3 regions of the Acidovorax sp. FG60 genome follow, and region 3 is predicted to be linked to each of the others. Evidence: predicted binding sites of a transcription regulator. Region 3 holds the regulator's gene; each other region holds the start of a gene.
What was found. Region 3 encodes LexA, which represses DNA repair genes until DNA is damaged. Its sites were predicted from a motif close to ACTGTATNNNNATACAGT; they were not measured.

Region 1: ACODS0_RS00050 (DNA topoisomerase IV subunit B) is a predicted target of LexA. The motif match lies at 8,986-9,003, and genes of this name have one in related genera.
Region 2: recA (recombinase RecA) is a predicted target of LexA. The motif match lies at 4,337-4,354, and genes of this name have one in related genera.

The regions. Positions count from the first base shown of each region.
Region 1 covers NZ_JBMDJC010000001.1:12,350-22,643, reverse strand. Annotated here, with positions in the region: gene dut (dUTP diphosphatase) at 1-316, shown strand, start outside; gene ACODS0_RS00105 (outer membrane lipoprotein) at 512-1,015, shown strand; gene ACODS0_RS00100 (FKBP-type peptidyl-prolyl cis-trans isomerase) at 1,075-1,599, opposite strand; gene ACODS0_RS00095 (JmjC domain-containing protein) at 1,654-2,778, shown strand; gene ACODS0_RS00090 (hypothetical protein) at 2,805-3,326, shown strand; gene ACODS0_RS00085 (hypothetical protein) at 3,528-3,791, shown strand; gene ACODS0_RS00080 (MBL fold metallo-hydrolase) at 3,925-4,707, opposite strand; gene bamC (NlpB/DapX family lipoprotein) at 4,798-5,889, opposite strand; gene dapA (4-hydroxy-tetrahydrodipicolinate synthase) at 5,935-6,831, opposite strand; gene ACODS0_RS00065 (class I SAM-dependent methyltransferase) at 6,862-7,416, opposite strand; gene ACODS0_RS00060 (hypothetical protein) at 7,496-7,663, opposite strand; gene ACODS0_RS00055 (MFS transporter) at 7,688-8,905, opposite strand; gene ACODS0_RS00050 (DNA topoisomerase IV subunit B) at 9,036-10,294, shown strand, end outside.
Region 2 covers NZ_JBMDJC010000004.1:157,124-167,417, reverse strand. Annotated here, with positions in the region: gene ACODS0_RS07955 (chemotaxis protein CheW) at 1-2,595, shown strand, start outside; gene recX (recombination regulator RecX) at 2,639-3,118, opposite strand; gene recA (recombinase RecA) at 3,201-4,277, opposite strand; gene ACODS0_RS07940 (MarR family winged helix-turn-helix transcriptional regulator) at 4,419-4,931, shown strand; gene ACODS0_RS07935 (Clp protease N-terminal domain-containing protein) at 4,938-5,465, opposite strand; gene ACODS0_RS07930 (helix-turn-helix domain-containing protein) at 5,481-5,711, opposite strand; gene ACODS0_RS07925 (LysR substrate-binding domain-containing protein) at 5,782-6,759, opposite strand; gene ACODS0_RS07920 (Bug family tripartite tricarboxylate transporter substrate binding protein) at 6,868-7,833, shown strand; gene ACODS0_RS07915 (N-formylglutamate amidohydrolase) at 7,955-8,884, shown strand; gene ACODS0_RS07910 (response regulator) at 9,024-9,698, shown strand; gene ACODS0_RS07905 (sensor histidine kinase) at 9,922-10,294, shown strand, end outside.
Region 3 covers NZ_JBMDJC010000002.1:180,054-190,347, forward strand. Annotated here, with positions in the region: gene ACODS0_RS03630 (hypothetical protein) at 1-222, opposite strand, end outside; gene ACODS0_RS03635 (asparaginase) at 240-1,190, opposite strand; gene lexA (transcriptional repressor LexA) at 1,280-1,954, shown strand; gene ACODS0_RS03645 (hypothetical protein) at 2,128-2,616, shown strand; gene ACODS0_RS03650 (D-2-hydroxyacid dehydrogenase family protein) at 2,798-3,805, shown strand; gene ACODS0_RS03655 (branched-chain amino acid ABC transporter substrate-binding protein) at 4,032-5,159, opposite strand; gene ACODS0_RS03660 (hypothetical protein) at 5,291-5,491, opposite strand; gene ACODS0_RS03665 (DNA polymerase III subunit chi) at 5,908-6,342, opposite strand; gene ACODS0_RS03670 (leucyl aminopeptidase) at 6,350-7,849, opposite strand; gene lptF (LPS export ABC transporter permease LptF) at 7,923-9,026, shown strand; gene lptG (LPS export ABC transporter permease LptG) at 9,023-10,129, shown strand; gene ACODS0_RS03685 (sirohydrochlorin chelatase) at 10,163-10,294, shown strand, end outside.

The DNA.
Region 1 (10,294 bases), on a different contig from region 3:
GCAACTGGTGCCCACGGGCATTGCCGTCTACCTCAAAGACCCCGGGTACGCCGCGCTGATCCTGCCGCGCTCGGGTCTGGGCCACAAGCATGGCATCGTGCTGGGCAATCTCGTGGGCCTGATTGACAGCGACTACCAGGGGCAGCTCATGGTGAGCGCCTGGAACCGCAGCAGCACCGCATTCACGTTGGAGCCCATGGAGCGGCTCGCACAGCTGGTGATCGTTCCGGTGGTGCAGGCGCAGTTCAATGTGGTGACTGAGTTTGCAGCGACGGAGCGGGGCGAGGGTGGCTACGGGTCAACCGGGAAGGCCTGAGCACCGGGCTGAATGGGGTCGTGGCAGGTTGGGGTTGTAAGACGCCGCTTACCTTTGGATGGGTTTGTTACTGACGCAGGCGCAGCCCCTGCGTCTACGGGACAGGGGGCTGGGGCGTTGTTCCAATCTAGGTATGCGCACCAAGGCCGGATTCCCTGCAAGCCGTGTGCACCCCCTGACTTTAGGAGTACGAAAATGCTGCAAATTACCCGTTCTTTCGCCATCGTTGGCGCCGTGGTCCTTGTGGGCTCGTTGGCCGCCTGCGGCCACAACCGATCGGCCCCTGCGCCACAATATTCGGGGGGCTACTCGGGCGGCTACCAAACGGCGCCGGCCTACCCGAACAATCCGGCCGGCACGGAGTACGGTCGGGTTTCCAATATCGAAGTGCTGCAGGGGCGGTCGCAAGGCCAGACCTCCGGGGCTGGTGCTGTGATCGGCGCTGTCGTCGGTGGTGTTCTGGGCAACCAGATCGGCAAGGGCTCCGGTCGTGCCGCCGCAACCGGCGTGGGCATTGTTGGAGGCGCAGTAGCAGGCAATGCCATTGAAGGTCGCAACAACAGCCAGGAAGTACAGGGCTACCGCCTGTCGGTGCAACTCGATCACGGCGGCTACCGCGTCTACGACGTAAGCAGCCCCGGCGATCTGCGCATTGGCGACCGTGTACGCCTGTACAACGGCCAGATTTCACGCCTTTAATCGACCATTCGGGCTTGGCTAGGCTCTGAAAACCGTTCAGGGCCTTCCTTTCGCCCAGCTCAGTGGAGCAGGTTACTGCCAGGCGCCTGCGGCTGTACCCGAAAAAAGCCTGTGCCGGCGCTGCCCCGGCCAATTTCCTCTTCGGTGGCTTCCCGCACGGCCTGTACGGTCAACTGCAAGCGCAGCGCAATTCCCGCCAACGGGTGATTGCCGTCCAGGACCACATGCTCCGGATAGATCTCCGTGACCGTGTAGAGCCCCGTGCGGGGGGCATCGGGATTGCAGCCCTCGGGCAGCGCGGCGCCGTCAAACGTCATTCCCTCTTCGATCTCTGCCGGAAAAAGATCGCGTGGCTCCAGGAACAGCAGTTGGTCGTTGAAGTCACCAAACGCATCTTCGGGCTCCAGGTGCAACGCCAGCGTGGCACCGGGGCCGTGGCCTTGCAGGGCTTCTTCGATGCGGGGTAGAAGGTCGTCGCCCCCCACCAGAAACTCTACGGGATCGTCGAGCACATCCAGTTCTTCGCCAAGGGTGTCTTTCAGGGTCCAGGTCAGTGCGACCACACATTGTTGGGTAATTTCCATAGGAGAATTGTCGCAGTTTGACCAACGGCTCCGCAAAGGGGCAGACCAGTTCCCATGGATATCCTGCAACCCCTTACCCTGCTCGGTGGCCTGACCCCCGCCCAGTTCATGCGCCGCCATTGGCAGAAAAAGCCCTTGCTGGTGCGCCAGGCCATTCCCCAGTTTGCTCCTCCTGTGTTGCGGTCGGAGCTGTTCGCGCTGGCCTCCCGGGAGGGCGTGGAGTCCCGCCTCGTGCAAATGGCCAAAGGGGCGTGGAAGCTGCGCCATGGACCCTTTCAAAGGCGTGCCCTGCCTGCGCTCCAGCAGCCCGATTGGACTTTGCTGGTGCAGGGCGTGGACCTGCACAACGACGCCGTGCATGCGCTGATGCAGCAGTTCAGGTTTGTGCCGGAGGCGCGGCTTGATGACCTCATGGTCAGTTATGCGTCCGACGGCGGTGGTGTGGGCCCGCATTTCGACAGTTACGACGTCTTTCTGTTGCAGGCCCACGGAACGCGGCGTTGGCGCATTGGCCGCCAGAAGGATCTCACGCTGCGCGAAGGTATTCCCCTCAAAGTGCTGGCGCAGTTCGAGCCTGAAGAGGAGTACCTGCTGGAGCCGGGCGACATGCTGTACCTGCCGCCGCGTTATGCCCACGATGGCATCGCCGAGGGCGAATGCATGACTTATTCGATCGGCTTTAAGGTGCCGTCGCGCGCCGAACTGGGCCAGGAATTGTTGGTGCGCCTGGCCGAGGACGCTGCGGATCAAGACAAGCCCCTGCTGTACCGCGATGCCCAGCAGGAAGCTGTGTCTCAACCTGCGGCCATTCCGGCGGGTTTGCAGGACTTCGCGCGGGATGCTTTGAGCCGCGCACTGGCGCAGCCCCTTGTTTTGGAGCGCGCACTGGGGGAGTATCTGACTGAGCCCAAGCCGAATGTGTGGTTCGAACCCGGCGATACAGGCGTGATGCTGGAAGGGGTGCGCCTGGACCGCCGCAGCCGCATGATGTACGACACGCACCATGTGTTCATCAATGGCGAGAGCTACCGCGCAGCAGGCCGCGATGCAACGCTAATGCGCCGCCTGGCTGATGAACGTCAGTTGACCGCCCGCGAGCTTGCGCGCGCCAGTGACGACGCGCTGGAACTGCTGTCGTCCTGGTGTGATGCGGGCTGGGCCCACGTCTGGGCTGGATAGATCGAAGCACGCCAGGAGACACCGCCATGACCGAGACTTCTGCCAGTTCCGCCGATTCGCGGCCCGATCTCCCGGTGGGTCGTTTCAGCAGCCGTGAAGTGTTTCAGCAAATGGTGCGCGACGCGATTGCCACAGCCGCCCGGGATGGCTGGAAGGAAATTGTGATCAGCGATGCGAATTTCCATGACTGGCCCCTGGGCGAACGCAGTGTGGTGGAGGCCTTGCAGGATTGGGCCCATGGAAGTCGGCGTTTCACCATGCTGGCGTGCAGCTACGATGATGTGATCCGTCGGCACGCGCGTTTTGTGCGTTGGCGGGGCACCTGGGACCACATCATCAATTGCCGTCGCAGCCCGGCGGCTGATCCCCTGGATATTCCCAGTGCATTGTGGTCCCCGCACTGGGTGATGCAACGGCTGGACCCGGAGCGGTGCGTGGGGGTTGCAGGCTTTGAACCAGATCGCCGTGTGTTGCTGCGCGAGACGCTCAACGAGTGGGTGCGCAGCAAAAGCACGCCCGGTTTCCCCGCATCGACGCTGGGGTTATGAGCCAAATGCGCGCTGTGCGCCTTGTCAATTGGGCGTAAAGGTTTCGTCAGTGTTAGTCTGTATTGACTAAATACCAATATAATCAGCGGCTGCGCCGAAAAGGTGCAAGCCAAGCGCATTGTGCCAAAGCGTACCGGGGCTTCCAAAAAGCCTGACGCCGTGGCTTTTCAAGATTCTGTCTGTCCAACTAGGAAAATCGAAATGAAGAACTCTCTCGTTCTGGCCGCCCTGATCGCCGCTGCTGCACTCGCCGCTTGTGGCAAGAAGGAAGAGCCCGCTCCTGCTCCAGCACCAGCTGCCGTGGAAGCCCCAGCTCCAGCACCCGCACCAGCTCCTGCCGCTTCTGAAGCCGCTCCTGCCGCTTCCGACGCTGCCTCGGCTGCTGCTGCACCTGCTGCCGATGCTGCCAAGGCTGCCGCTGACGCTGCTGCCACCGCTGCTACTGGCGCTTCCGCAGCCAAGTAATTCGCTGCAGGCCGCAGCAGGTTGCAAAACCTGCTATCGACCGAGAGCCCCGCACCGCAAGGTCGGGGCTTTTTCTTTTTTGGGGCGTTTTCCTTCCCCGGAGTTGGTCGTTTGCGGCGTTACCGGAGTCACTTCATCCTGCAACTGCCAGCCAGGGCGTTCCCACCGTTGGGCTGGCGACGGTGATTTCCTCGGCGGGCCACTCCAGTGCAAGGCCTAGCGCCTGTTGAGCGAGGCCGGGTGCATTGTTCTGTGCGCTCAAGTGGGCGGCCACCACACGCTGCAGGCCAGGGTGCCGCACGGCACGCAGGATGTCGGCTGCCGCAAAATTGGCCAAGTGCCCATACGGTCCCCCGACGCGGCGTTTCAAGAAGGTCGGGTACCGGGATGCTTCGAGCATTGCGGGGTCGTGGTTGGCTTCAATCATCAACGCATGGCAGCCTTGTAGTTGCTGCAGAACATGGTCGCTGGCGTGGCCCAGGTCGGTGAGCACGCCCAGGTGGGATGCGCCGTCCGAGCAGCGCAGCTGCAGCGGCTCGCGCGCATCGTGGGGCACCGTGAAGGGCAGGGCGCTGAAGGTGCCGAGGTCCAGAGCCTGCATGTCGTGTGCGATGCGCAGCATGCCATCAAAGTCGGGGGCTCCGAGGGCGGTGTAGGTGCCCTGGCTCATCCATACCGGGATGCGGTAGCGCACGGCCACGGCCAGTGCACAGCCGATGTGGTCCGAGTGTTCGTGGGTGATGAAGACGGCATCCAGGTCTTCGATCTGCAACTGCGCTTGCGCCAGGCGGGTCTGCAGTTGCCGGATGCCGAATCCGCAATCGATCAGCAGGCGGCGTACCTGTGTGCCGCTGCTGCCTTCCACCACCGTGGCATTGCCCGTGCTGCCGCTACCCAGGTTCTTGAAACGCAGCATGTCGTGGTTGAAGGCGCTTGCCGCGCAGCACCTCTGTAGCCTGGGCCCCGGGCCCAGGCAGGGGGAGCGAAGAGGCGCGCGGTTCGTCGCTTATTTCAGATCGTCGGCAATCACGCGGACGATGCGCTCGGCATTGGCGGACGATTCGGGGACGCCGGCTTCGTTGAGCACCGATACCGTGGTGGACTCCCCTTGGCTGCGCACCAGGATGCGGTACTTGAGTGGAGGTGTGGCGTTGGACGAGCTGAAGAGTTTGCCGAAGAACCCTGGCTCCTTCTTCTCGGCATTGGGCGCCACATAGCGCACAAAGTAGGTGCCTTCATTGCGATTGCGGTCTTCCACCGTGAAGCCGGTGCGGTCCAGGGCCAGGCCGATGCGGCGCCAGGCGCGGTCAAAACCCTCGTCAAGCTGGACCACGGGTTTGTTGTCTACCGTGGCCATGCGGGCCGACTGAGCGCGTGGGGCGGGGGCTGCAGCCACTGCCTTGGACTGCTCTTGGCTCACGCCCAGCTTGACCATCAGGCGGCGCAGGAATTCGGTTTCGAGTTCCGGGTCGGAGGGGCGGGGTTGCCACACGGTGCTGTCTTTGGAAACGTTGCCGTAGACCTCAATCATGCCGCGGTGGGTGATGTAGATCTCGGTGCCGCCATTGGCGTTGCGCTCCAGGCGCGTTCGGAACTTGTCGCGTTCACCGGTGGAGTACAGCGAGTCGAGCAGCTTGCCCAGGGTCGATCGGATGAAATCCTGCGGCAGCTTGGCGCGGTTTTCGGCCCAGTCGGTTTCCATGATGCCCACGTTGGCGTCTGCCTGCGCCAGGTTGAAGCCGCTTTCCTGCCAGAAGTCGCGCACGGGTTCCCAGAGCTTGTCGGCCGGGCGGTTGACCACCAGCCAGCGCTGGTTGCCGTCGCGCTCGATGCGCACGTCGCCCAGTTGCAGGGCTGCGGCGTTGGCGGTGCCCGATGGCTGAGCAGCCTGGCCGGCCTGCATGGCGGCGGCCGAGACGGCGCCGCCTGGGACGTTGTAGCGTGAATCACGCGACAGCTGGGTCAGGTCTGGCGGGACTTCCAGGGTCGAGCCTTTGGTCGCGCTCTTGTAGTCGATCTTGTCGCCCTCCAGGGCGGCACAGGCAGACAGGGCCATGGCAAGGGCCAGCAGGCTCAGGCGGGTGGTAGCAGCTTTCACGCGGAAATCCTTGGAGAGTGTCTCGGGGAGCGGGCGCAGCCCGGATTAGATCAGGCCGCTGGTGCGCAGCGCAGATTCGACCACAGCCTCGTTGCTGGTGGTCAGCGGCGTCATGGGCAGGCGCATCGTGCCACCGCACAGGCCCATGCGGGCCATGGCCCACTTGACCGGGATGGGGTTGGCTTCGACAAACAGGTTCTTGTGCACCGGCATCAGCTTGAACTGGATTTCCATGGCCCGGCGTGCATCGCCCGCCAGGGCAGCCACACACAGTTCGTGCATGAGGCGCGGGGCGACGTTGGCCGTCACGCTGATGTTGCCGTGGCCTCCGCACAGCATCAGCGCCACAGCGGTCGGGTCGTCGCCCGAATACACGCCAAAGCCCTGGGGCACGTCGCGGATGAGCCACTGGGCGCGTTCGATGTTGCCGGTGGCTTCCTTGATGCCGATGATGCCGGGCACCTGGGTCAGGCGCAGCACGGTGTCGTGTTGCATATCGGCCACCGAGCGGCCGGGCACGTTGTACAGCACGATGGGCAGGTCGCCCGTGGCTTCGGCAATCGCCTTGAAATGCTGGAACTGGCCCTCTTGCGTAGGCTTGTTGTAGTACGGCACGACCTGCAACTGGCTGTCGGCCCCCACGCCGCGCGCGAACTTGGCCAGCTCGATGGCTTCGGCGGTGGAGTTGGCGCCACAGCCCGCCATGATGGGCACGCGCTTGGCAGATTGCTCCACGGCCACGCGGATGATCTCGCAATGTTCTTCGACGTTGACGGTGGGCGACTCGCCCGTGGTGCCCACCACGCCGATGCAGTCGGTGCCTTCGGCAATGTGCCAGTCGATCAGTTTGCGCAGGGCCGGGTAGTCCACGCTACCGTCCTCGTGCATGGGTGTGACGAGGGCGACGATGCTGCCGGTGAGAGCGACGGAGGAAGAGGTCATGTCCGCAGTGGTAAACGGTAAAAGAGCATTCTAACTAGCCCACATGGGCAGAAGATGTCGTGAGGGTCCCCCAGGCGGCGGGAGTTCCCGCACGGCCGTGATGCGTTGCACAAAACGGTCGGGGTTTTTTTGGAAGCCGTCTTCATAGGCCAGCGTGCGCAGCCCCGTGCAGGCGGTCAGCAGTTCTCCGGGCCGCAGCAGGAACTCCGGCCGGGCCGGGCGGCCCACAGTTTCGTTGCCGTGTGCAAAGGTCTCGTAGATCAGCACACCGCCTGGGGCCACGCTTTCCACCAGGGTGGCCAGCAGGGGCCGCCACAGGTAGTTGGTGACCACCACGGCACCAAACTGGCGGCCTGCAAAGGGCCATGGGCCGCTCTCGATGTCGGCCAGTACCAGTTCACCCAGACCCTCGCAAGCGGCCAGAGCCTCGGCAGAGCGGTCCACCCCCACCACGGAGTGCCCCAGGCCGCGCAGCCAGCGCAGGTGGCGCCCGGCGCCGCAAGCCACGTCGAGCACCGTGCTGCCCGGCGCAATCAGGTGGGACCAGCGGCGGACCCAGTCGGAGGGAGCTTCGTTACCGTGCATATGCTATTGAAAATATAGCTATCAGCGCTTGTCCATCAAGCGCTAGCGGCCAAAAAACTTGAAAGAGGAAGGCGCGGGCTCAGAAGCACGCCCACATCTGGTCGGCCAGCATCACCATGAAGTCCGGCACCGTGTACATGCCAAACACCGTCAGGCACAGCACCACCGCCGTGATCCAGCCAAGCCAGCGCCATACCCGTGGCACGCTGCTGCCGGGCGGGGTGGTGGATGCGCTGACGGTGGGCATGAAGAAGTTCTTTGCAGGGGATGGTCAGGCAGGTTGGGCTGCGCCGCGCTGGATGGGGCTTTCCCGGACCGGCAGGTTTACCAGCCCGGCAAAAACACCCAGGCCGATGGCGATGTACCAGACGATATCGTAGCTGCCCGTCGCGTCATACAGATAGCCCCCCAGCCACACGCCCAGGAAGCTGCCGATCTGGTGGCTGAAGAACACGAAGCCGCCCAGCATCGACAGATGCTGCACGCCAAAGATTTGCGCGATGGTGGCGTTGGTGGGCGGAATGGTAGACAGCCACAGCGTGCCCATCACCGCCGAGAACACATACACCGACAGCGGCGACAGCGGCACCAGCAAGAACACGCTGATGGCCGCAGCCCGCGCAAAGTAGATAAAAGCCAGGATGAACCGCTTGGGCATGCGCTGGCCCAGCGTGCCAGCCACATAGGTGCCCAGCACATTGAACAGGCCAATCAGCGCCAGCGCATAGCTGGCCACCTGGGGCGACAGGCCGTGGTCCTTGAGGTAGCTGGGCATGTGCACGCCGATGAACACCACCTGGAATCCACAGACGAAGTAGCCCGCCATCAACAGGTTGAAACTGGGGTAGCGGAACGCCTCGCCCAGCGCTTGCAGGATCGTCTGCTCGCGCTTGACCGGGGCCGCTCCCGCGAAGTTGGGCTCGCGCAGCCCAAAGGCCAGCGGCACGATGAGCAGCACCATCAAGGACAGCGCCAGCAGCGCCTGCTGCCAACCCAATCCGGCAATCAGCCAGCCTTCCACCGGCACCATGAGGAACTGGCCGAACGAGCCAGCCGCCGCGGCCACACCCATGGCCCAGGACCGGCGTTCGGGTGCAATCTGGCGCCCCAGCACACCGTAGATCACGGCGTAGGTGGTGCCTGCCTGGGCCGCGCCAATCAGCACGCCCGCCGTCAGCGCAAACAGCGTGGGCGTGGGCGACAGTGCCATGCCCGCCAGGCCCAGGCCGTACAGCACGGCACCGCCCATCAGCACGCGGAACGCGCCAAACCGGTCGGCCACCATGCCCGCAAAAATGCCGATCAGGCCCCAGGACAGGTTCTGGATGGCAATTGCCAGTGCGAACGACTGGCGCGTCCAGCCCATCTCCTGGGTGATGGGCAAGAGCCAGAGCCCGAAGCCGTGGCGGATGCCCATCGACAGGGTCACGATGGCCGCGCCGCAGGCCAGCACCTGGAACATGGACAGTTTGGGAGGATTCGTATGCATGCGCAGGAATGTAGCCAGATTGCGTGAAACGTGCTGATACACCGGGGACCAATACAGTTGGTAGCAGGGGCGAAGGTGGGGCTGGTTTTATATCCAGCTATTGCTGCGTTGCCGCACTACAATCCGCCCCATGTCTGCCAAACCGTCTTCTGCATCCGCCAGCGAATATTCCGAAGGCTCGATCCGCGTGCTTAAGGGCCTGGAGCCCGTCAAGCAACGCCCGGGCATGTACACCCGCACCGACAACCCCCTGCACATCGTTCAGGAGGTGCTGGACAACGCGGCCGACGAGGCGCTGGCCGGGCACGGCAAGAAGATCCGCGTCACGCTGCATGCCGACGGCTCGGTCAGCGTGGAGGACGACGGCCGGGGCATTCCGTTTGGCATGCACCCCGAGGAAAACGCCCCGGTGATCGAACTGGTGTTCACCCGGCTGCACGCGGGTGGCAAGTTCGACAAGGGCAAGGGCGGCGCCTACAGCTTCTCGGGCGGCCTGCACGGCGTGGGCGTGAGTGTGACCAACGCTTTGGCCACACGGCTGGAGGCAACGAGCTACCGCGAAGGCAAGGCGGCACGCCTGGTGTTCTCGGCCGGTGACGTGATCGAACCCCTGGTGGCCCGACCGCTGGAGGCGGGCGAGCGCAAGCAGGGCACCTCGGTCCGAGTGTGGCCCGACGCCAAGTATTTCGAATCGAGCGTGCTGCCCATGGGCGAGCTCACCCACCTGCTGCGCAGCAAGGCGGTGCTGATGCCCGGCGTGACGGTGCAGCTTGTCAACGAGAAAACCCGCGACACGCAAACCTGGCAGTACAAGGGCGGCCTGCGCGACTACCTCATGCAGACGCTCAACGGCGACCCGGTGATCCCGCTGTTTGAAGGCGAAGGTTTTGCCGACCGCAACAACGAAAGTTTTGCCGAAGGCGAGGGCGCATCCTGGTGTGTTGCCTTCACCGAAGACGGCCAGCCCGTGCGCGAGAGCTACGTCAACCTGATTCCCACGAGCGCAGGCGGCACGCACGAGAGCGGCCTGCGCGACGGCCTGTTCAATGCGGTCAAGAGCTTTATCGAACTGCACAGCCTGTTGCCCAAGGGCGTGAAGCTTCTGCCTGAGGACGTGTTTGCGCGCGCCAGCTATGTCCTCTCAGCCAAGGTGCTCGACCCGCAGTTCCAGGGCCAGATCAAGGAGCGCCTGAACTCGCGCGACGCGGTGCGCCTGGTCAGCGGCTTTGTGCGCCCCGCGCTGGAGCTGTGGCTGAACCAGCATGTGGAATACGGCAAGAAGCTCGCCGAGCTGGCCATCAAGGCCGCGCAGACGCGCCAGAAGGCCGGGCAGAAGGTTGAAAAACGCAAGGGCTCCGGCGTGGCCGTGTTGCCCGGCAAGCTCACCGA
Region 2 (10,294 bases), on a different contig from region 3:
ATCGACACCACTGCACGCATCGTGTGCCCGGGCGAGGCGGCGGGTTTCCTGCATACACTGGACCAGACGCGTACCGCGTTCGCCACGCTGGCCCAGGAGATGGTGGAGCACATTGCCACCACCCACCTGAGCAACCGCATGGGCGACCTGGCGTCCCGCGCCCAGGTGGCCATCGATATTCTGGTGCGCAACCTTTTCGAGCGCACGGCCGATGTCGGCTTCATCGCCACCGATGGACCGCTGGTGGCTTTTGTGGAGGCTGCGGCAGTCCAAGGCGACCCCGATGCCGCCACGCTGCTGCGCAAGCGGTTGCAAGAGTACCGCGCCAAATACACCGTCTATGACGACATCCTGCTGCTGGATGCCTGTGCCCATCCGTTGCTGGGCCTGCAAGACCGGCAGGTGACCGAGGCCTTGGTTGTGCAGGAGCCCTCGTGGTGGCGGGGTGCGATGGACAGGCCCGGTTATGGCGAGCACTACGGTGCCTCGGACTGGTATCCCGGCGAAGGCGATCTGCTGCTGTATGTGCACCGCGTTGTATCGGCGCAGGGGCGCGCCTGCGGGGCCGTGGTGCTGCGCTTTGGACTCCATTCCGAGCTGGAGTCGATCTTTGCCGACCTGCGCGACCCCGAGGACCGCGTGGCGCTGCTGCTCGTGGATGGCAGTGATCGTGTCATTGCGTCCAGCAAGCCCGCTGAATTCTCGGTGGGCGAGGTCCTGGCCACTGGCTCTCTGCAGTCGCTTGACGCCCGCCCTTGCACCCACCGGGGCCACGACTACCTGGCGCAGGCGCGCACCACCCGGGGCTACCAGGGCTACCAAGGCCTGCCCTGGCGGGCGGTGGCGCTGGTGCGGCTGGATGCGGCGTTCAAGGGCGAGCAAGGTATGCAGGAGTCTGCAGGGGGCGGTGGCGCGCCGGCGACGGCTGAGGCGGCGCGCATGGAGGTGGATGATCCCATGCTGCGCGCCATTGTGGAACGCGCCCGCGCCATCGAAGAAGGGCTTACCCGCGTGATCTGGAATGGCAAGGTGGCCGAATCGGCGGTGAGCGCAGGCTCGTCGATCCATGCCGTGTTTGACCAGATCGGGCGTACGGGCAAGGACACCATTGCCGTCTTCGACGGTGCCATCCAGGAACTGCGCGGACTGCTACTGGCAGGGCGCCGCGCCGAGATGAAGGCCCATGCCGGCCTGGCGGTCCGCATCATGGATCGCAATCTCTACGAACGTGCCAACGACTGCCGCTGGTGGGCGCTGTCCGAAGAACTGGCCCATGCGCTGGGTGACATCCAGGCTCGGGGCGTGCCCGGGCAATCAGCCGCTGCAGCACAGCGCGCGGCACAGATCCTCGCGCACCTCAACAGCCTCTACACGGTGTACCGGCGCGTGGCGCTGTTTGACCGCCAGGGGCGCGTGGTGGCCGTGTCCTGCGATGCCAGCACGCTGCCCGCCGACCTGCAACTGGATGCCGACCTGGTCCGGCGCACTCTGGCCTTGCAAGGTTCGCAGGCCTACGTCGTGTCGCCCATGCAGCCGCAGGCGCTGGCCGATGGGCTGCCCGCCTATGTGTACTGCGCCGCGCTGCGCGCTGCGCCGGGCGGCCCGGTGGTGGGCGGCATCGCGCTGGCCTTCAACTGCGCCACCGAGCTGAAGGCCATGCTGCGCGACGCACTGCCGCAGGGCCAGGGCATGCGCGGCTTCTTCACCGATGCGCAGGGGCGCGTGCTAGCCAGCGCAGACGAGGATGGCCCGGATGCCGCTCAGGGCGGTGCGCAACCTGTGTTGCCTTTTGTGGCAGATATCGCACGGGCCGCAGTGCCACCCGCCGCCGCAGGGCGGCAGCCCGGGCAGGGCGCAAGAACTTCCTCTGCGGCGACTGCGTCGGTCCTGCCCGCCACCGCGCAGCGCGTGCACTGGCAAGGGCAGGACTATCTGGCGGGTGTGGCGGTCAGCACCGGATACCGGGAATTCAAGCGCGACGATGGATACCGGGAACCCGTGTACTCCGTCTTGCTGATGCCCGTACAGCCCGCCGTGGTCAGCGGCGGTGCCCTGGCCTTGCCGCAGTCATCTGTGCAGGGGGCGGGCGGCAATGTGCGCCGCTATGGTGTGGTGGCCTGTGGCGCCCTGCTGCTGGCCATTGACAGCATGCACGTGCAGCAGGCCATGTCGGCCGCGCGCCTGGTGCAGGTGCCGGGCCCGGCGCAGTTGGTCGGCATGCTGGAGATTGCCCACGAAGGCGGCACCCGCATGGCGCCCGCCTATGACGCCTGCCGCATTGCGGGCCTGTCTGCATTGGCCGACCCTCGGCGGGCCGTGGCGGTCGTGGTCAAGAGCCAGGGCCGCCCTGTGGTGCTGTTGGTGGAGCGTCTGGTGGGCGTGGTGTCGCAGGACAGCGTGCACCCAGTGCCCGGCAGCGTGTCTGCGCATGCCCCATGGATCACGGGCATCCTGAGCGACCGAGGCTCGGGCCAGGCCATCGTGTATGTGGTGGACCCCAATGGCCTGGATGCCCGGTGGGTACCCTTGCCACCCGAGGTGCTTGCGGCACCCTCAGCCAGCAGTACCTCTGCAGAGTTGACAACACAGCGCTGACCGGGCCTGGCCTGGCCTAGCTTGCGGACGCTGCCAGGTTGGGTCAGGTGGCGCAAGGGTTCTCGTCATTCGTGTCGCCGTCCGTATCGCCACCAATGGCTTTCTGGATGGCATGCATCGTGAAGCCGCGTGCCATCAGGAAGCGGACCTGGCGCGAGCGTTCTTTCATGTCCAGCGGCACCTGGCCAAACTTGCGCTGCCATACCTCCCGGGCACGCTGCACCTCGGTGGTCAGCAGCGGGGCCGTGGCCTCGCGCACCAGCTCATCGGCCACTCCCCGGTTGCGCAGTTCCCGAACGAGGCGGGCTGCACCCAGGCGGGGGCCACGGCGGTGCACCAGGGATTGGGCCGCTCGCTGGTCGCTCAGCCAGTCCTGCTCCACCAGCAGGTCCAGCAGGGCGGCCAGCTCCTCGGGGCTCTCTGCATGGGGCGCCAGCTTGGCGGCCAGCTCGCTGCGGGAATGCTCCCGCTGGCTTAGCAGGCGCAGGGCCCGGCCCTTGAGCGAGAGCGTGGTGAACCCCATGAATCTATTTGCTTCAAATTTGATAGCTGTTAGCGCTTGCCAATCAAGCGCTAGCAGCCAATTTTGCTTGAAACTTCGGAGTTCACTCGTCCGCAGTGGCGGCAGGGGCCTGCAGTGCGCCAGGCAGCAGCGCAATGCCCAGGCCTTCGCGCACCTTGTTCTCGATCTCGCGGGCGAGGTCGGGGTTCTCGCGCAGGAACTCACGCGCGTTGTCGCGGCCCTGGCCGATTTTTTCGCCGTTGTAGGCGTACCAGGCACCGCTCTTTTCCACGATCTTGGCGGTCACGCCCATGTCGATGATTTCGCCCTCGCGGCTGATGCCTTCGCCGAACAGGATGTCGAACTCTGCTGTCTTGAAGGGTGGGCTCACCTTGTTCTTGACCACCTTGACCTTGGTTTCGTTGCCGATGGCTTCGTCGCCCTTCTTGATGGTGCCGGTGCGGCGGATATCCAGGCGCACGGAGGCATAGAACTTGAGCGCGTTACCGCCGGTGGTGGTTTCGGGCGAGCCGAACATCACGCCGATCTTCATGCGGATCTGGTTGATGAAGATGACCATGCAATTGGTCTTCTTGATCGTGGCGGTCAGCTTGCGCAGCGCCTGGCTCATCAGGCGGGCCTGCAGGCCGGGCAGCGCGTCGCCCATCTCGCCTTCGATTTCGGCCTTGGGCGTGAGCGCGGCGACCGAGTCCACCACGATCAGGTCCACGGCGCCGGAGCGCACCAGGCTGTCCACAATTTCCAGCGCCTGCTCGCCGGTGTCGGGCTGGCTGATCAGCAAGTCGGACAGTTGCACCCCCAGTTTCTGGGCGTACTGCACATCCAGCGCGTGTTCGGCATCCACAAACGCGCAGGTACCGCCCAGCTTCTGCATCTCGGCAATAACCTGCAGCGTGAGCGTGGTCTTGCCCGACGATTCCGGGCCATAGATCTCGACCACACGGCCACGGGGCAGGCCGCCCACGCCCAGCGCGATATCGAGGCCCAGCGAGCCGGTGGAGACAACCTGGATGTCCTCGATCACCTCACCTTCACCCAGGCGCATGATCGTGCCCTTGCCAAACTGCTTCTCGATCTGGGCGAGCGCAGCGGCCAGGGCCTTGGCCTTTTCGGTGTTCACGGGCAATGCGGGGTTGGTGCCTTTGACTGCGACGTCCATGAGAAACTCCTTGAAAAACAACAGGTTGGATGCTTGCATCGCTCTGCGGTTAATCACAGGCTGGATGCTTGAACAGTAGTTTATGCGAGCTGTTGCAAGGTCTTCAAGGATAATTTAGTCAGTTTGCCTGACAATTCGGTGATGCCTGATTTGCTCCTTCCATCCCCTGCCGAAGACGGCTGGCGCCAGACCCACCTGGGTCGCCTGTTCGGCCACGCCATGCGGCGTTTTGACGCGCGCGTGCTGCAGCTCATGGCGCACAACGTGGAGGTGCCGCTGGCGCTGTCCAACCTGGCGGCTCGCGACCAGGTGACGGCAGCACATGTGCACATCACCCGGCACCTGGCCTTGCAGGGCGACCGGTTGACCGACCTGGCCCAGCGCGCGGGCATGACCAAGCAGGCCATGGCCAACCTGGTGGACCAGTGCGAGGCCTGGGGCCTGGTCACGCGCGAGGCCGACCCGCTGGACGCGCGCGCCCGCCGCGTGTGTTTTACGTCCACGGGGCTGGCCTGGCTGCAGGCGTTTCGCGATGCTGTGGCGCAGGCGGAGGCCGAGTTCCGGGCCGAAGTGGGCCATGACGTGGCCACTGTGGTGGCGATTGGGCTGGAAGCCTATGCGGGCGGCGATGGGGCGGGTATGTTGATGCGCTGAACCCGGCTAGTCGGCTGTACCCGTTGCGGTTGTTGTTGCCGTTGACACCTGGGCCTGCGCCGCTGCCACCAGCTGGTCAGCGTCAATGCCCATGGCACGCAGCGTGCGTGCCGCCACGCCGTGCGGCATGGTGGCCACCGCTGCCACCACGTGGGCGCCCAGAAGGGGGCCGCCCTGGCTCTTGCGGGAGCGCGCCAGCGTCTGCATGACCTCCTGGCCCGATGGCTGTGCCCGGTAGAGGCCCGGGGCCGGTGGCGCGAGGGCTGGCGCCTGCGGCAGGGTTGCATCCAGCCCCACGCTGCGTAGCGCATCGCGGTACTGCTGCTCGATCGCATCCCGCACGGCGGCGGGTGCGACGCCCATGCTCTCCAGCGCACGCCGGGCCGACCCATCGGGAAGGTCGATGGCGGCCAGCAAAAAATGCTCTGTCCCCGGTGCGGCTTGGCCGCTTGCGCGGGCATGTGCCTCGGCGCCGGTGCACAGGCGGCTCAGGGTGCGCATGCTCTGGAAGCGGTGCTGCAATTGGCGAAACATGGTGATAACTCCTTCTCAAGAACGGGGGCGCTGTGGGGCCTGGGGCATGTGGGGTGACAGGCGCTTGTGCGCTGCCTGCTTGCTCACGCCCAGGGCCTGGGCAATCTGTGCCCACGACCACCCTTGCTCCAGCGCCGCAGCCACGGCGGCAGCTTCCAGCCGGTCGGCCATCAGCCGCAAGGCGACTACGGCAGCCAGCGCGGCCTCGGGGTTGTCGGGTGAGGGGAGTGCGGGTGGCGCTTGCATTCGTCAACTATAGTTGACGAATAGCTCTATCGTCAACCCATGTTGACGACGGCCTGTTCACAGCAAGGCGTCACCGCGGAACGAGCGCGATCGGCCCTGCACCCGGTGTGGGTGGCGAAAGCACTGTCTCACCCCCGGGCGATTCACACGCCAGCAACCACTGTCGAAAGCACTGCAGCGCCTGCAGCTGCGTGCGGCCCTCGGGGTAACAAAACCAGTAGCCCATGTCGCTGCGGAAGCCGCCGCGCAGCGGATGGTCGGCAAGGGGCTCGCGCACCAGGCCCGCCGTGATTTCATCCTGCACCAGGCAGCGCGGCACCAGCGCCAGGCCCATGCCGGCCATCACCGCGCGGATCATGGTCTGGAACTGGTCGAACTGCGGCCCGGCCAGCGGGTCGATGAGGGACTCCACCCCGTGTGTCTCGCTCCAGCGCAGCCAGGCCTCGGGCACCGTCACGTGGCGCATCAATGTGTGGTGGGCCACATCGCCTGGCGTGTCGATGGTCCAGTCGGCCACGCGGGTGCGCGGGGCGATCAAGGCCACCTCGTTGCCCGTGATGTAGTGCGCGTGTGCGCCGGGCCAGTGGCCTTCACCGAACAGAATGGAGCAGTCCAGCTCGGGCCGCTCGAAGTCGTAGCTGTGCACGTAGGGCACGAAGTGCAGAGTGACCTGCGGGTGCAGCTGCTGGAACTGCGGCAGGCGCGGGATGAGCCACTTGGCCGCAAACGTGGGCAGGCTGGACAGGTGCAGCGCCCCGCCACCATCGTCGCTGGTGATCAGCTCCAGGGTGGCGGCCTCCAGCTGCGCCAGCACCGCGCGCACGGCTTTCTCGTAGCGTTCGCCCGCGGGCGTCAGCGCCAAGCGCTTGCGGCTGCGCTCAAACAATGCCACGCCCACCCAGCCCTCCAGCTCCTTGACCTGCTTGCTGACCGCGCTTTGCGTGAGGTGCAAGGCCTCGGCAGCGCGCGAGACGCTGCCAAACCGCGTGACCATGGAAAACGCGCGCAACAGGTGCAAAGGGGGCGACAGCCGACGAAGAGAGGACATGGTTGCTGGATTTAATCATTCCACAATGGAATGTTATCAGGCGTATCCATTGCTTGGCGGTTGTGTATGCCTCACTTAACCTTGTGGCTCCTTATAGGAGAAGAACCCATGCAACGCCGTCACATGCTCTCAGCGCTGGCCGCTGTATCTTTCGTTCCTGGAATGTCCTTGGCGCAAGAGGCCAGGCCTCTGCGTATCATCGTGCCCTTTCCCCCCGGCGGGGCTACCGACATCACCGCCCGCAGCTTGCAGGAGTCACTGGCCCGCATCCTCAAGCAGCCCGTGGTGCTGGAAAACCGGGGCGGCGCAGGCGGCTCCATCGGCATGGCTGAAGTGGCGCGGGCCTCTGCGGACGGTTTGACCCTGGGCGTGGCCACGCTGTCCACCCACGGCGTGAACCCCGCCGTGTACAGCAAGCTGCCTTACGATCCGATCAAGGACTTTGTGGGCGTGACCGAGATCGTGAAAGCGCCCGGCGTGGTGGTGGTCAACCCCGCCGTCCTGCCCGTCAAAGACCTCGCCGAGCTGGTGAGCTATCTCAAGGCCAACCCCGGCAAAGTGGCTTATGCCACTCCGGGCAACGGCACCATCGGACACATGTGGGGCGAGCTGTTTAAGCGCAGCGCAGGTGTCTCCATGGTTCACATCCCTTACCGCGGTGCGGGTCCGGCCATCAACGACGTGCTGGCTGGCCAGGTCGGGGTGTACTTTGACCAGGTGGCTTCCTCGCTGCCCCACATCAAGGCTGGAAAGCTCAGGGCGCTGGCCGTGTCGTGGCCAGTGCGGCTGGAAGTCCTGCCCGATGTCCCCACCTATGCGGCGGTGGGCTACAAACAGGCCAACGAGCCCTCCTGGTTTGGCATGGTGGCCCCGGCGGGGACGCCCGCCGCGGCCATAGACCGCATCCAGCAGGCCGTGGCCCAGGCCCTCAAGGAACCCGCCGTGCGCGAGCGCCTGGCGGGTCAGGGCCTGTACCCCTCCGGTACAACCTCCAAGGAATTCACCGCACAGATCGCCCGTGAGATCGAGAAAATGAAGGGTGTTGCCGCCTACGCCAAGGTGGTGCTTGATTGAACCCACACCGGGCCCGCGGGCCCGGCGGCCATAGCCGGGGAAGACCATCACAGGGATAACCATGGTCTTCGCCCGGTCTGGACGGCTAGGCCAGCCGCCCCATTTTGCGCACACTCTGCCTATGCATTCAGCCTTGAAACTGATCCACCACCGCTTTCAGCACGCCCAACCGGGAGCCACCGGTTCACCCGGGCAGGCCACGCAACCATCTGCCACCGTCACTGCGGTGTCCGGCAGCACACCGCTGGTGCTTGACTCTCCCCACAGCGGCACTCAGTACCCCGCCGACTTTGGCTCCGCCCTCGCCTTGGCCACCCTGCGCCGTGCGGAAGACACCCATGTCGAAAAAATCTACGCCTTTGCCCCTGCGCTGGGCGTGGCCTGGGTCGAGGCCCACTTCCCCCGCATCTACCTGGATGCCAACCGCGACACCACCGAGCTGGATACCAGCCTGATCGACGGCGAATGGACCGACCCCATCTCCACCGACCCCAAGGTGCTCAGCAAGGTGCGCCTGGGCAAGGGCCTGATCTGGAAGTTCACCGACGAGGGTGAGCCCATCTACCACCGCCAGCTCACCGTGGCCGAAGTGCGTGCGCGCATCGACCAATGCTGGCGCCCCTACCACGCGGCAGTGGCCCAGGCCATCGATGCCGCCCATGCGCGCCACGGCTACAGCATCCACCTTAACTGCCACTCCATGCCCGCCGTGGCCGGGCGCTTTGCCACCGAGTTTCCGGGCCTCGAACACGCCGACTTCGTGGTGGGCGACCGCGACGGCACCACGGCCAGCCCCGCGCTGTCCGCACTGATCTGCGATCACCTGCGCGCGTGTGGCTACAGCGTGGAATACAACCACCCCTACAAAGGCGTGGAGCTGGTGCGCCGCTACGGCAACCCAGCGCAGCACCGCCACAGCATCCAGGTCGAGATCAACCGCAAGCTCTACATGGACGAGCGCACGCTGGCGCAGGTGCCCGAGGGCATGGCGCGGCTGCAGGCCGACCTGAAAGCCCTGGTCAGCAAGCTGCTGGCGCACGACCCGCGCTAACCTTGCGCTCACGGGCAAGGCCGCCGGGGAACACGCGCGCCACAGGCGCCGTGTTCTCGGCGCAGCGGGGCACTGCGGCGCCTAAAATCGTGGCACAGGCGCGGCACCAGACCGCCGCCACCTCACCAGGAGACAACGCATGCGCATTCTCATTGCCGAAGACGACCAGGTGCTGGCCGATGGCCTGCTGCGCACCCTGCGCGCCTCGGGAGCCGTGGTGGACCACGTGGCCAGCGGCACCGAGGCCGATGCAGCGCTCCTGACCAACAACGAATTCGACCTGCTCATCCTGGACCTGGGCCTGCCCAAGATGCACGGGCTGGAGGTGCTCAAAAAGCTGCGCGGCCGAGGCTCCGCCTTGCCCGTGCTCATCCTCACCGCCGCTGACAGCGTGGAAGAGCGTGTGAAGGGCCTGGACTTTGGCGCCGACGACTACATGGCCAAGCCCTTCAGCCTGCAGGAGCTCGAAGCCCGCGTGCGCGCCCTCACGCGGCGGGGAATGGGCGGCACCAGCAGCGCCATCAAACACGGCCCGCTGGTGTACGACCAGGCCGGCCGCGTGGCCACCATCGACGGCAAGATGATCGAGCTGTCGGCGCGCGAGCTGGGCCTTTTGGAGGTGCTGCTGCAGCGCGCGGGCCGCCTGGTGAGCAAGGAACAACTGGTGGAGCGCCTGTGCGAGTGGGGCGAAGAAGTCAGCAACAACGCCATCGAGGTCTACATCCACCGGCTGCGCAAGAAGATCGAAGGCGGGCCCATCCGCATTGCTACCGTGCGCGGCCTCGGCTACTGCCTTGAGAAGATTCCAGGATGAAGATGCACCCCCTGAGTCGCCTTCGGCGCCTTCCCCTTGAAGGGGGACGCACCCGGTGGCCTGGCGAAGCCAGTTCCACGGGTGCACTGGCTTGGGCTGCGCCAGTTTCGCAGGCTGTGAGCTGCGATTGCGTGCTGATGAATGCTCATAAAAATATAGCTACTGGCGCTTTATGGATAAGCGCTAGAGGCCAATATCATTCAAAAACGCCACGGCGAACGCCTTGAAAATATTCCAGCGAGAGCAGCGATCCCTGTTCGGCGAAATCCTCGACTGGATGCTCACGCCGCTGCTGCTGCTGTGGCCCGTCAGCCTGGCGCTGACCTGGCTGGTGGCGCAGGGCCTGGCCAACAAGCCGTTTGACCGGGCGCTCGAATACAACGCCCACGCCCTCGCCCAGCTGGTGGGCGTGGCGGGCAACAAGGTGCAGTTCAACCTGCCCCAGCCTGCCAGCGAGATCCTGCGAGCCGATGAGTCCGACATCGTCTACTACCAGGTGCTGGGCCCCGGCGGGGAGTTCCTTTCCGGCGAGCGCGAGCTGCCCGAGCCGCCCGCCGACGAGGTGCCCATGTCCGGCGAGGTGCGCCTGCGCGACG
Region 3 (10,294 bases):
GGCAAACATCAAGAGGCCCGACGCCGCCGCCAGGCCAAAACCACACAATGCCAGCGACAGGCTGAGCCGCGCCAAATCCTTGACGGGCAGCGCCGCCCCACGGCCAAACACCCGCAACTCCAGCAAGACCAAATTGCCCAACAGCAAGGCAATGCCCACGATGTGCACCACCTCCAGCGCGGGGTAAGCCCACGCATGGGACTTAAGAGTTGCAAAAAACATCGGGGCGGCCTTGTTGCTCAGTGCAGCAGTTCGAGCATCAGCGAGATCCTGGCCTTCAAGGGGGATAGCCCTTTGGAGTCCGGTAATGCGTCCCCCGGCTTGGGCAGCACCTGCCCCTCGGAGCAGCGCGTGGACCGCACCACGCGCACACCCGCCTCCTGGGCACGCAGCAATGCGGCCTCCAGAGCATGGTGGATGGTGCCATTGCCCGTGCAGGCCACCACCAGCCCCTGGACCCCATCTCGCACCAGTGCGTCCACCATCGTTCCCGATGCGCCAGCGTGGCTGATGACCACTTCCACGCGAGGCCAGGCTGCGGCATTCACTACATTTTCAATAGCATTCAATGCTGGAACATCAGGCGCCAGGGGCCAATCCTGCACAAGGCGGACAGCCCCCTCCTCCACCCAACCCAAAGGCCCGGCCTCGCCCGAGTTGAACGCATTCACCCGGTAGGGGTGCACCTTCTGAACCTGCCGTGCCCCATGAATTTCGCCAGCGGCGACCGCCAGCACACCCCGTGCGCCGGGCGTGACCGCCACAGCAACAGCATCCAGAAGATTCTGAGGCCCATCGGGCGTGAGCGCCGTGGCCGGGCGCATGGCACAGGTCAGCACCACGGGTTTCGCGCGGGTGTCCAGCACTTCGTGCAGAAACCACGCCGTCTCTTCCAGCGTGTCGGTTCCGTGGGTAATGACTACACCACGCACCTCGGGATCTTCCAGGTGGTGCGCACAGCGCAGCGCCAGCGCCTGCCACACCTGGCCATCCATGTCCTTGCTGTCGATCTGGGCCACCTGCTCCGCCACCAGCACGCCCCGCGCGGCCTGCTGCAATCCGGGAACAGCTGCAAGCAGCTGCCCGACCCCTACCTGCGCAGCGGTGTAGCCGATGTTGTCGCCAGCCTGCGCGGACGTGCCTGCAATGGTCCCTCCGGTGCCCAAAACCACAATTTTTTGCCCACTCACTTGCGTACTCCGAAAAACTGGTGAAAAATACAGTTACTGGATTAAAAAACAGTTGTCCATCACTGTAGCCGCCTCCACCGGAAACCACCATGCTCGACAACCCGAAACTCACTGCCCGCCAGCAACAGATTCTGGATCTCATCCAGACGGCCATTGCACGCACCGGGGCGCCCCCCACCCGTGCAGAGATCGCTGCCGAACTGGGGTTCAAGTCGGCCAACGCGGCAGAAGAACATCTCCAGGCGCTGGCGCGCAAAGGCGTGATCGAGCTGGTCAGTGGCACATCCCGCGGCATCCGGTTGCGCGGTGACACCGTGCGCTCCATCAATGCAGCGCGCGGCAATCAGTTCAGCCTGCCGATTCCCGGACTCTCACAACTGGTGCTACCCCTGGTGGGACGTGTGGCGGCAGGGTCGCCCATTCTCGCGCAGGAACACGTTGACCAAACCTACAGTGTGGAAAACAGCCTGTTCCATCACAAGCCCGATTACCTGCTCAAAGTGCGTGGTATGTCGATGCGCGATGCCGGAATCATGGATGGCGATCTGCTGGCTGTGCAGTCCACCCGCGAAGCCCGCAACGGCCAGATCATCGTGGCCCGCCTGGGAGACGATGTAACGGTCAAGCGCCTGCGCCGTACTGCGACCGCCATCGAACTGCTGCCCGAGAACCCGGATTACCCGGTCATCGTGGTGCAGCCCGGCGAACCCTTTGAGATTGAAGGGCTGGCCGTCGGCCTCATCCGCAACACCATGTTGATGTAGCCACAGCGCTCCATCGCATTCACTCATGAATTAGTTCGTTAGCTGCCGCGCTGCAGGTGGCGGGCGTTTGGCGCACTGGTAAAACCGGTACGCCAGCCCTGCGGTGCCGGTTTATTTTGCAATCCTGCCTATGTCCAACCCCCGACCTTCGGAGTTTTCACATGGGAATTGCCTTGACCACCTTTTCTGCGCTCTCCAGTACTCTGCGTACCCTGACCCACTGGCTCCACACCTTCAAGGAGCCGTCTGCAGCAGACCTGCCAGCGCCCCGCCCCCATCCCGATGACGCGGACCTGGGCCGCAGGAGCGGATCAGCAGGCACTGACAAACCCCGCCATCCATCCAACATCCCCAGCCAACGTCCACCGCGAGGCAAATGGCCCTTTACGGTCAGCCCCCAGACACCACCCACCGGAGCCACCACGCGGTTTGTGGCCACCAATACCGATGCCCGGGCGTTCATACCGCCGCCTGCCGCTACCCGCGTTGCCTGTGGATCATCCAGATTGGCAGACGGCTCAGGCTGCAGGGCTGCCAAGGTCCTGCGCAGGCTCCCCACATCGAGCGGCTCAGGCCGACTGGTGATCGCCGGCCGCATGGCCGATGTGTGCGCCGAGTTGGACCGCCTGGCTGCATCCGAGGCGGCGCTGCAAGCCTGTTGAGCTCAAGGCATGCACCACCCAGCGATCCATTGACTGCTTTGTATATGGAGGATGCCGCCTGATCGCTGTGGACGGCGCTTGTCGAGGTCTCCAACACTCCGTCACCAAAAGCCCCATCCTTTCCTGTGCCAGGAGGCGGTTCGGTATGAAACGACCGGCGTGGCCAAGGCACAATGTCGGAATGAACATTGTGATTCTCGACGACTACCAGGACGCAGTCCGCAAGCTCCACTGCGCATCCCGGCTCGACGCGTACACCGCCAAGGTCTACACCAACACCGTCAAGGGGCTGGGCCAGCTGTCCGTCCGCCTCAAAGACGCTGACATCATCGTGCTCGTGCGAGAGCGCACCCAGATCACCCGTCAACTGGTGGAGAAACTTCCCCGTCTCAAGCTCATCGCGCAAACCGGCAAGATCGGCAGTCACATTGATGTAGCTGCCTGTACGGAACGTGGGATTGCAGTGGCAGAAGGCATAGGCTCACCCGTGGCCCCCGCAGAGCTGACGTGGGCACTTGTCATGGCCGCAATGCGCCGACTGCCGCAGTACATCTCCAACCTCAAGCATGGCGCCTGGCAACAATCAGGGCTGAAGACGGCGTCCATGCCTCCCAATTTTGGCCTTGGCAGCGTGCTGCGGGGCAAAACGCTGGGTATCTGGGGTTATGGCCGCATTGGCCAATTGGTGGCGGGCTACGGACGTGCTTTTGGAATGAACGTCCGCATTTGGGGGCGTGAGGCATCACGCGCCCAGGCCTTGACGGATGGATACCAGGCTGCCACCACGCGCGAGGAGTTTTTCTCGCAATGCGATGTGATCTCGCTCCACCTTCGGCTCAACGACGAAACGCGCGGCATCGTCTCACTCGAAGATCTGTCTTGCATGAAGCCCACCTCCCTGCTGGTCAACACTTCGCGTGCCGAGCTGATTGAGACCGATGCCCTGATTGCCGCCCTGAACCGGGGCCGCCCCGGCATGGCCGCTGTCGATGTATTCGAGAGCGAACCCATCCTTCAGGGCCATGCCCTGCTGCGGCTGGAGAACTGCATTTGCACGCCCCACATTGGCTATGTCGAGCAAGACAGCTATGAGCTTTATTTTGGTGCAGCGTTCGACAATGTGGTGAATTTCATCAAAGGCACTCCCACCAACATTGTGAATCCAGGCGCACTGCAGGTGCGGCGTTAATTTGGCGCAAAAATCGGGCACATCCATCCTCGCGCGTAGCGCCGGTTTTGGTCATCGCCCGAGTCTTCAACAAACTCCAGCTCCTGGGCATTGAGCAGCCAAGCAGAACAACCTGCTCACCCCACCTAGCTGCATTTGAACAACAAAAAAAGGGCTTCCCAAAGGAAGCCCTTTTGTTTGGCGCTCTCCAAAGCCAAAAAGACCTTGAAGAGCCAGACCACTGCGATTACAGAGGGGTCTTCTTGCCGTCCTTGTAGACGTACAGAGTGATGGCGGGGTTCTTCATTTCGCCATTGGGTTCAAAAGCAATGGTGGAGGTCACACCCTTGAAGTTGGACTTGGCCAGTTCGTTCACATACACCTTGGGGTCCACGGAGTTGGCGCGCTTCATAGCGTCCACCAGCAGGAACGTGGCGTCGTAGGTGTAGGGGCTGTAGACCTGGAACTGGTTGGGGTACTTGGCATCGTACTTGGCCTTCCAGGCCGTGCCGCCGGGCATCTTGGCCAGCGAAGAGCCGCCTTCAGCACAGATCACGTTGCCCAGGGTCTTGGCACCCGCTGCGAGCTTGGCGATTTCAGACGTGCAGACGCCGTCACCACCGAAGTACTTGACGTTGCCCATGCCCAGTTGTTCCATCTGGCGCAGCATGGGGCCGGCTTGAGGGTCCATACCGCCGTAGAACACGGCATCAGGGTTCTTGGACTTGATGGCCGTCAGGATGGCCATGAAGTCGGTTGCCTTGTCGGTCGTGAACTGCTCGTCCACCACTTTCATGCCCTTGGCAGTGGCAGTCTTCTTGAACACGTCTGCCACACCTTGGCCGTAAGCGGTACGGTCGTCAATGATGGCAACGGTCTTCAGCTTGAGCGTATCCACAGCGTAGAACGCCAGGCCAGCGCCCAGGGCGTTGTCATTGGCGATGATACGGAATGTGGTCTTGTAGCCAGGCTTGGTCAGGTTGGGGTTGGTCGCAGCGCCCGTCACCATCGGGATGCCGCAGTCGTTGTAGACCTTGGAAGCAGGAATGGTGGTACCGGAGTTGAGGTGGCCGACAACGCCTGCAACTTTGGAGTCGCACAGCTTTTGTGCAGCGGCCGTGCCCTGCTTTGGATCGGCAGCGTCATCTTCAGCTTGAAGTTCGAACTTGATCTTCTTGCCGCCGATGGTGATGCCTTGAGCGTTCAGCTCTTCAATGGCCATGCGGGCGCCATTTTCGTTGTCCTTGCCGTAGTGGGCTTGGGCGCCGGAAACCGGAGCCACATGGCCGATCTTGACCACCTGCTCTTGTGCAGAGGCCACACCAGCAACAGCCGCGATAGCAGCAACCACGGTCAGTTTCAACTTCAATTGCATATCAAATCTCCAGTAAAGATAAACGCTGAGAATCTTCTTGTGTCTCAACGCAGGCGAACATATCGCAATTTACGGGCCAGATCATTAGGGAACACGATTAAACGCGAGAGAAACCACAGGGGAATACCCTGTCATCCCTTTGGCACCGAGGACGCGCCACTGGCCAGCTCGTCCGCCACCGCCTCGTACACGGCATGCCGGACCACGGATTCAATCTCTTCACGCAGTCGCGGCAGCACCGATCGTGTCTGCTCCTGCACCACGGTGGCGATGGCTTCACGCAAACGTTGATCCAGCACAACGTCCACACGCTGCATGACCCTGTGCACCATGTACTCCTCCATGCCTTCCAGCAGTGGCCGGGTGAGCTGCGGTCTGGGCGTCTTTGAAGACCCGAGGGTCGACGCGAGAGATGCAGGCGAAGACGAAGACGCGGGAGCCACTGCCGCCGCAACGGGAGCTCGGTGAACCAATGGAGCGGGCGCACTCTGCATAGGCGCTGGTGCAGCCGGGCGTGGCGCCATCACTGCAGGCGGGCGGGCACTGGGCAGAGGGGGGCTCAGCGGTCGTGTCGCAGGCTGCGCTGCTGTCGGGCTGGGTCTTGCAGCGGGCAACGCGGACGGAGACATGACCGTGGTGCGCAATGGTGCAGAGGACGCCGGCGGCAGAGGCGCGGAGTCCGGCACCTGCACCACTTCGGTGAGGGTGGGAACGAAGCGCGGGGGCGTTTTGGGAGGAGGCAGCGCCATCAGCCAGCTTTCAGCACCAAGTCGTGGCGAGTGATGGCATAGCCGCGCGATGCATAGTGGCGCCAGCGCGCCCGGGCCTCGCCACGATCCAAGTCATCCTGCGCACTCACCACTTCCACCAACCGATCAAACCGGCCAAATCCCTCCGGCACCTCCGGGTGCAGGTTCAGTAGCACTTCATGGTGCGGGGCAGACCGGGCATCGGCAGTCAGCAACACGGGAGACGCATGGACCAGGTCTTCATCAGCATCGCCGAGGCAATGGGCCACAAAGTCCTGCGGAGCAAGGGCCCAGAGCATGCGGTCCAGCGTCGCCAAGGTGTCGGGCGGCGCCGCAATCACCAGGCGGGCCCCGCTGCGCTGCACCTTGCGCGCAAAGCGGCATGCGTAGGCCAGCTTGTCCGGCGCATTGAAATGAAACGCAACCTCGGTCATGGCACGCTCAGGCCGTCTTGGTGCGCACGGAGCGTTTTGCCGCCGCAGGCTTTGAAACCGGCTTGGCGGCAATGGCCTGGCCCATCAGATAGTGCACCAGAAGTCCCACCGGCCGCCCTGTGGCACCTTTGGCGGCGCCACCCTTCCAGGCCGTGCCAGCAATATCCAGGTGCGCCCATGGCACGTCGCCCACGTACTTTTGCAGGAACTTCGCGGCGGTGATGGAGCCCCCCGCACGGCCGGCTACATTGCCCATGTCGGCGAAATTGCTCTTGAGACCATCGGCATAGTCGTCGTCCAGCGGCATGCGCCAGCAAGGGTCCTGGGCAGACTCGCCGGCCTGCTGCAATGCGGATGCCAGGGGATCGTTGTTGGCGAACAGACCACTGCGCACACCACCGAGCGCAATCACGCAGGCGCCGGTCAGGGTGGCAATGTCCACCACGGCGGCAGGCTTGAAGCGGGCGGCGTAGGTGAGCGCATCGCACAGCACCAGACGGCCTTCGGCGTCGGTGTTCAGGATTTCGATGGTCTGACCGCTCATGCTCGTGACCACGTCACCCGGCTTGACGGCACGGCCATCGGGCATGTTCTCGCAGGCGGGTATCAGCCCCACCACATTGATCGAGGGCTGCAACTCTCCCAGAGCGCGAAAGGTGCCCAGCACGCTGGCAGCCCCGCACATGTCGAACTTCATCTCGTCCATCTCCGGGGCAGGCTTGATGGAGATACCCCCGGTATCGAACGTAATGCCCTTGCCCACCAGCACGACGGGAGCCTGGTCCTTGGCCGCGCCGTTGTAGCGCAATTCGATGAATCTCAGGGGTTCCTCGGAACCCCTTGCCACAGCGAGGAAGGCGCCCATGCCCAACCGGGCCACTTCGGCCGGGCCGTGGACCTTGCACTGGATGCGGGGCAGCTTGCTCAGGGTCTTGGCGGCGTCGGCGAGCAGGGTGGGGGTGGCATGGTTGGCGGGGCGGTTGCCCCATTCCCGCGCAAACTCCACCCCAGCCACCAGCGCCACACCGGCGTCGAAGTCCTCGCGCACATCCGGGGCGGTGGGTACACCCACCACGCAGCGGCTCAGACTGCGCGCCTCCACCTTGGTCTTGGTGGTGGTGTAGACATAGCTCACTTCGGCCACGGCCTGCACAGCGGCGCTGACAGAAGCGGCTTGCACGGCCCCGGCAAAACACAACACCACCCGTTTGGTCTGCGGCGCCTTGACGGCACCCCCCACCGCCTGCAGCGCCTGGCGGGTGGCACGGGCAGATCCGTCACCCTGCCCCACCAACACTACGCGACGGGCGGCAACGGCAGGCACCTGGTACAGCTGCAGGTGCTTGCCCGCCTTGGTGGCCAGATCCCCGTTCTTGAGCGCCAGGGCCGCCAGGGCGGACAGCGCATCCTTGCCGGGCTTGAAGCCCTCAGGGAGCAGCACAACCAGCAGGTCGCATTTCTCTGAAGCTGCCGCAGCAAGGTCAAGGGTCTTGAGATCAAAGTTCATAATCGGTGTTTTCCTTTTGAGCGTGCTATGCACTTTGATATGCACGCAAAAGTGCATAGCGCGCTCCTAGCCAATGTTATTCGATTCATCCATCCGCAAGGAGCTGGCGCGCAGCTTTGGCGCGACGCTCGTGGTGCTGGTGACCGTGGTCATGACCATGATGCTCATCCGCACCCTGGGACAGGCATCCAAGGGCAGCGTGAGCCCTTCCGACGTGATGCTGGTCATGGGCTTCACGGTGCTGGGGCAGTTGCCCACCATCTTGAGCCTGAGCCTCTTCATCGCTGTGGTCGGCACACTTTCGCGCATGTACCGTGACAGCGAAATGGTCATCTGGTTTGCCAGTGGCCGTGGCCTCATCAGCCTGCTGCGGCCCTTGCTGCGTTTTGCGTGGCCGGTCATGGTTGTCATTGCTGTGCTGTCGCTGCTGGTGTGGCCCTGGGCCAACTCCCAGATTCAGGAACTCAAGACGCGCTACGAACAACGCAGCGACATCGACCGCATCGCGCCCGGCGAATTCCAGGAATCCTCCAACGGCAGCCGGGTGTTCTTCATCGACAAGGACAGCCCCGACACGCAGGCTGGCAACAACATCTTCATCGCCGCCACCGACGGCGCCCGCGAATCCGTGACCTCTGCGCGCAGCGCGCGGCTGGAGACACGGGGCGGCGAGCGCATGGCGGTGCTGAGCGAAGGCCAGCGCCTGGAGACCTCGCGCGACAAGCCCGGCGTCAAGATCAGCGAGTTCTCCGAATACGGCACCCGCATTGGGTCGGCACCTGCAGGCTCGGCGGAAGAACTGTCTGTGAAGACCCGCGCCACACACGAGCTGCTGATGCAACTCTTGCCCGCTTACCGCGCCGAGCTGGGCTGGCGCCTGGGGCTGGCGCTGGCCGCCATCAACTTCGTCGTGCTGGGCCTGGCCGTGGCCAGCGTCAACCCGCGCGCTGCTCGCAGCACCAGCCTGGTGTTCGCGCTTTTTGCCTTCATCGTGTACTACAACCTCATGACGCTGGGGCAAAGCTGGGTGGGTGCGGGCCGGTTGGGCCTGCTGAGCTTCATGGCGCTGCTGCATGGCGGCATGCTGACCATGTCGCTGCTGATCCTGGCTGCGCGCCACAACCACTGGACCGTGCGGCGGCTCTGGCAGCCCCGTCCGACCAGGAGCCCCGCATGAAAACCATTCGCCGCCTGATCCACCGCGAAGCCCTGTTCGCCGTGGCCTTTGTCACCGCCGGGTTTCTGGCGCTGTTTTTCTTTTTTGACCTGGTGGACGAACTGCGCTGGGTGGGCCGCACCGGCGCCGAGGGCTACCAGCTCTCGCACGCATTCCTGTTCGTGGTGCTGAGCATTCCCAGCCACCTGTACGAATTGCTGCCCATTACCGTGCTCATCGGCACCATCTTCGTGATGGCTCGGCTCGCCCAAAGCTCCGAATTCACCATCATGCGCACCAGCGGCATGGGCCCGTGGCGCGCCTTGCGCACCCTGGTGGCGCTGGGGGGCTTCTTTGTACTGTTGACCTTTGCGGTAGGCGACTACATTGCGCCGCTGACCGACCGCGCCGCCCAGCTCGTCAAGGTGCGATACCTTGGGCGCCTGACCACTGGCGCCACGGGCGCCTGGCTCAAAGAGCGCCAGGACGACCACTCCTATGCCGTGAACGTGCGCGCCCTCACACCCAATGGCGGCATGCTGGACGTGCGAATCTTTGAATTCGATGCCAAGGGCCGGCTCGCCTCGCAGACGCGGGCCGCATCCGGCCAGTTTGGGCCGGACGGTGCGTGGAACCTGGAGCAAGTGCAGCGCAGCCGCTTCGAACAGCGCGGCAACGACGAGGCGCGTGTGGAGCACCTGGATGCACCCACCTTGCAGTGGCCCACCCGCATCAGCGCCGACATGGTGGCCGCCTCGCTGCTCAAACCCGACCGCATGGCCACCATCGACCTCTTCCAGTACATCCGCCACCTCGACGCCAACGGCCAGTCTGCCCAGCGGTACGAAATCGAGTTCTGGCGCAAGGTTTTCTACCCGCTCAGTTGCCTGGTGATGGTGGTGCTGGCCCTGCCTTTTGCCTACCTGCATTTCCGCTCGGGCGGCATTGCGGGCTATGTGTTTGGCGGCGTCATGGCGGGCATCAGCTTCTTCCTGCTGAACAACGTATTCGGCTATGCAGGCAACCTGCAGAACTGGTCGCCCTGGCTCACCGCCGCCGCGCCTGGGCTCATCTATTCCGTGCTGTCGCTAGCCGCCTTCGGCTGGCTGGTGCTTCGCCGGTAAAATTTTTCTAAGCCTTTTGGGCCTCTACCGCTTATGCAGCAAGCGCAAGCCGCTATCATTTTATTCGCACACGGATCGCGGGACCCACTCTGGCGCGTGCCGCTGGAAGCCGTTGCGGCGCATATCGCCGCGCAGCAGCCTGGCAGGCCGGTCCTTTGCGCTTAC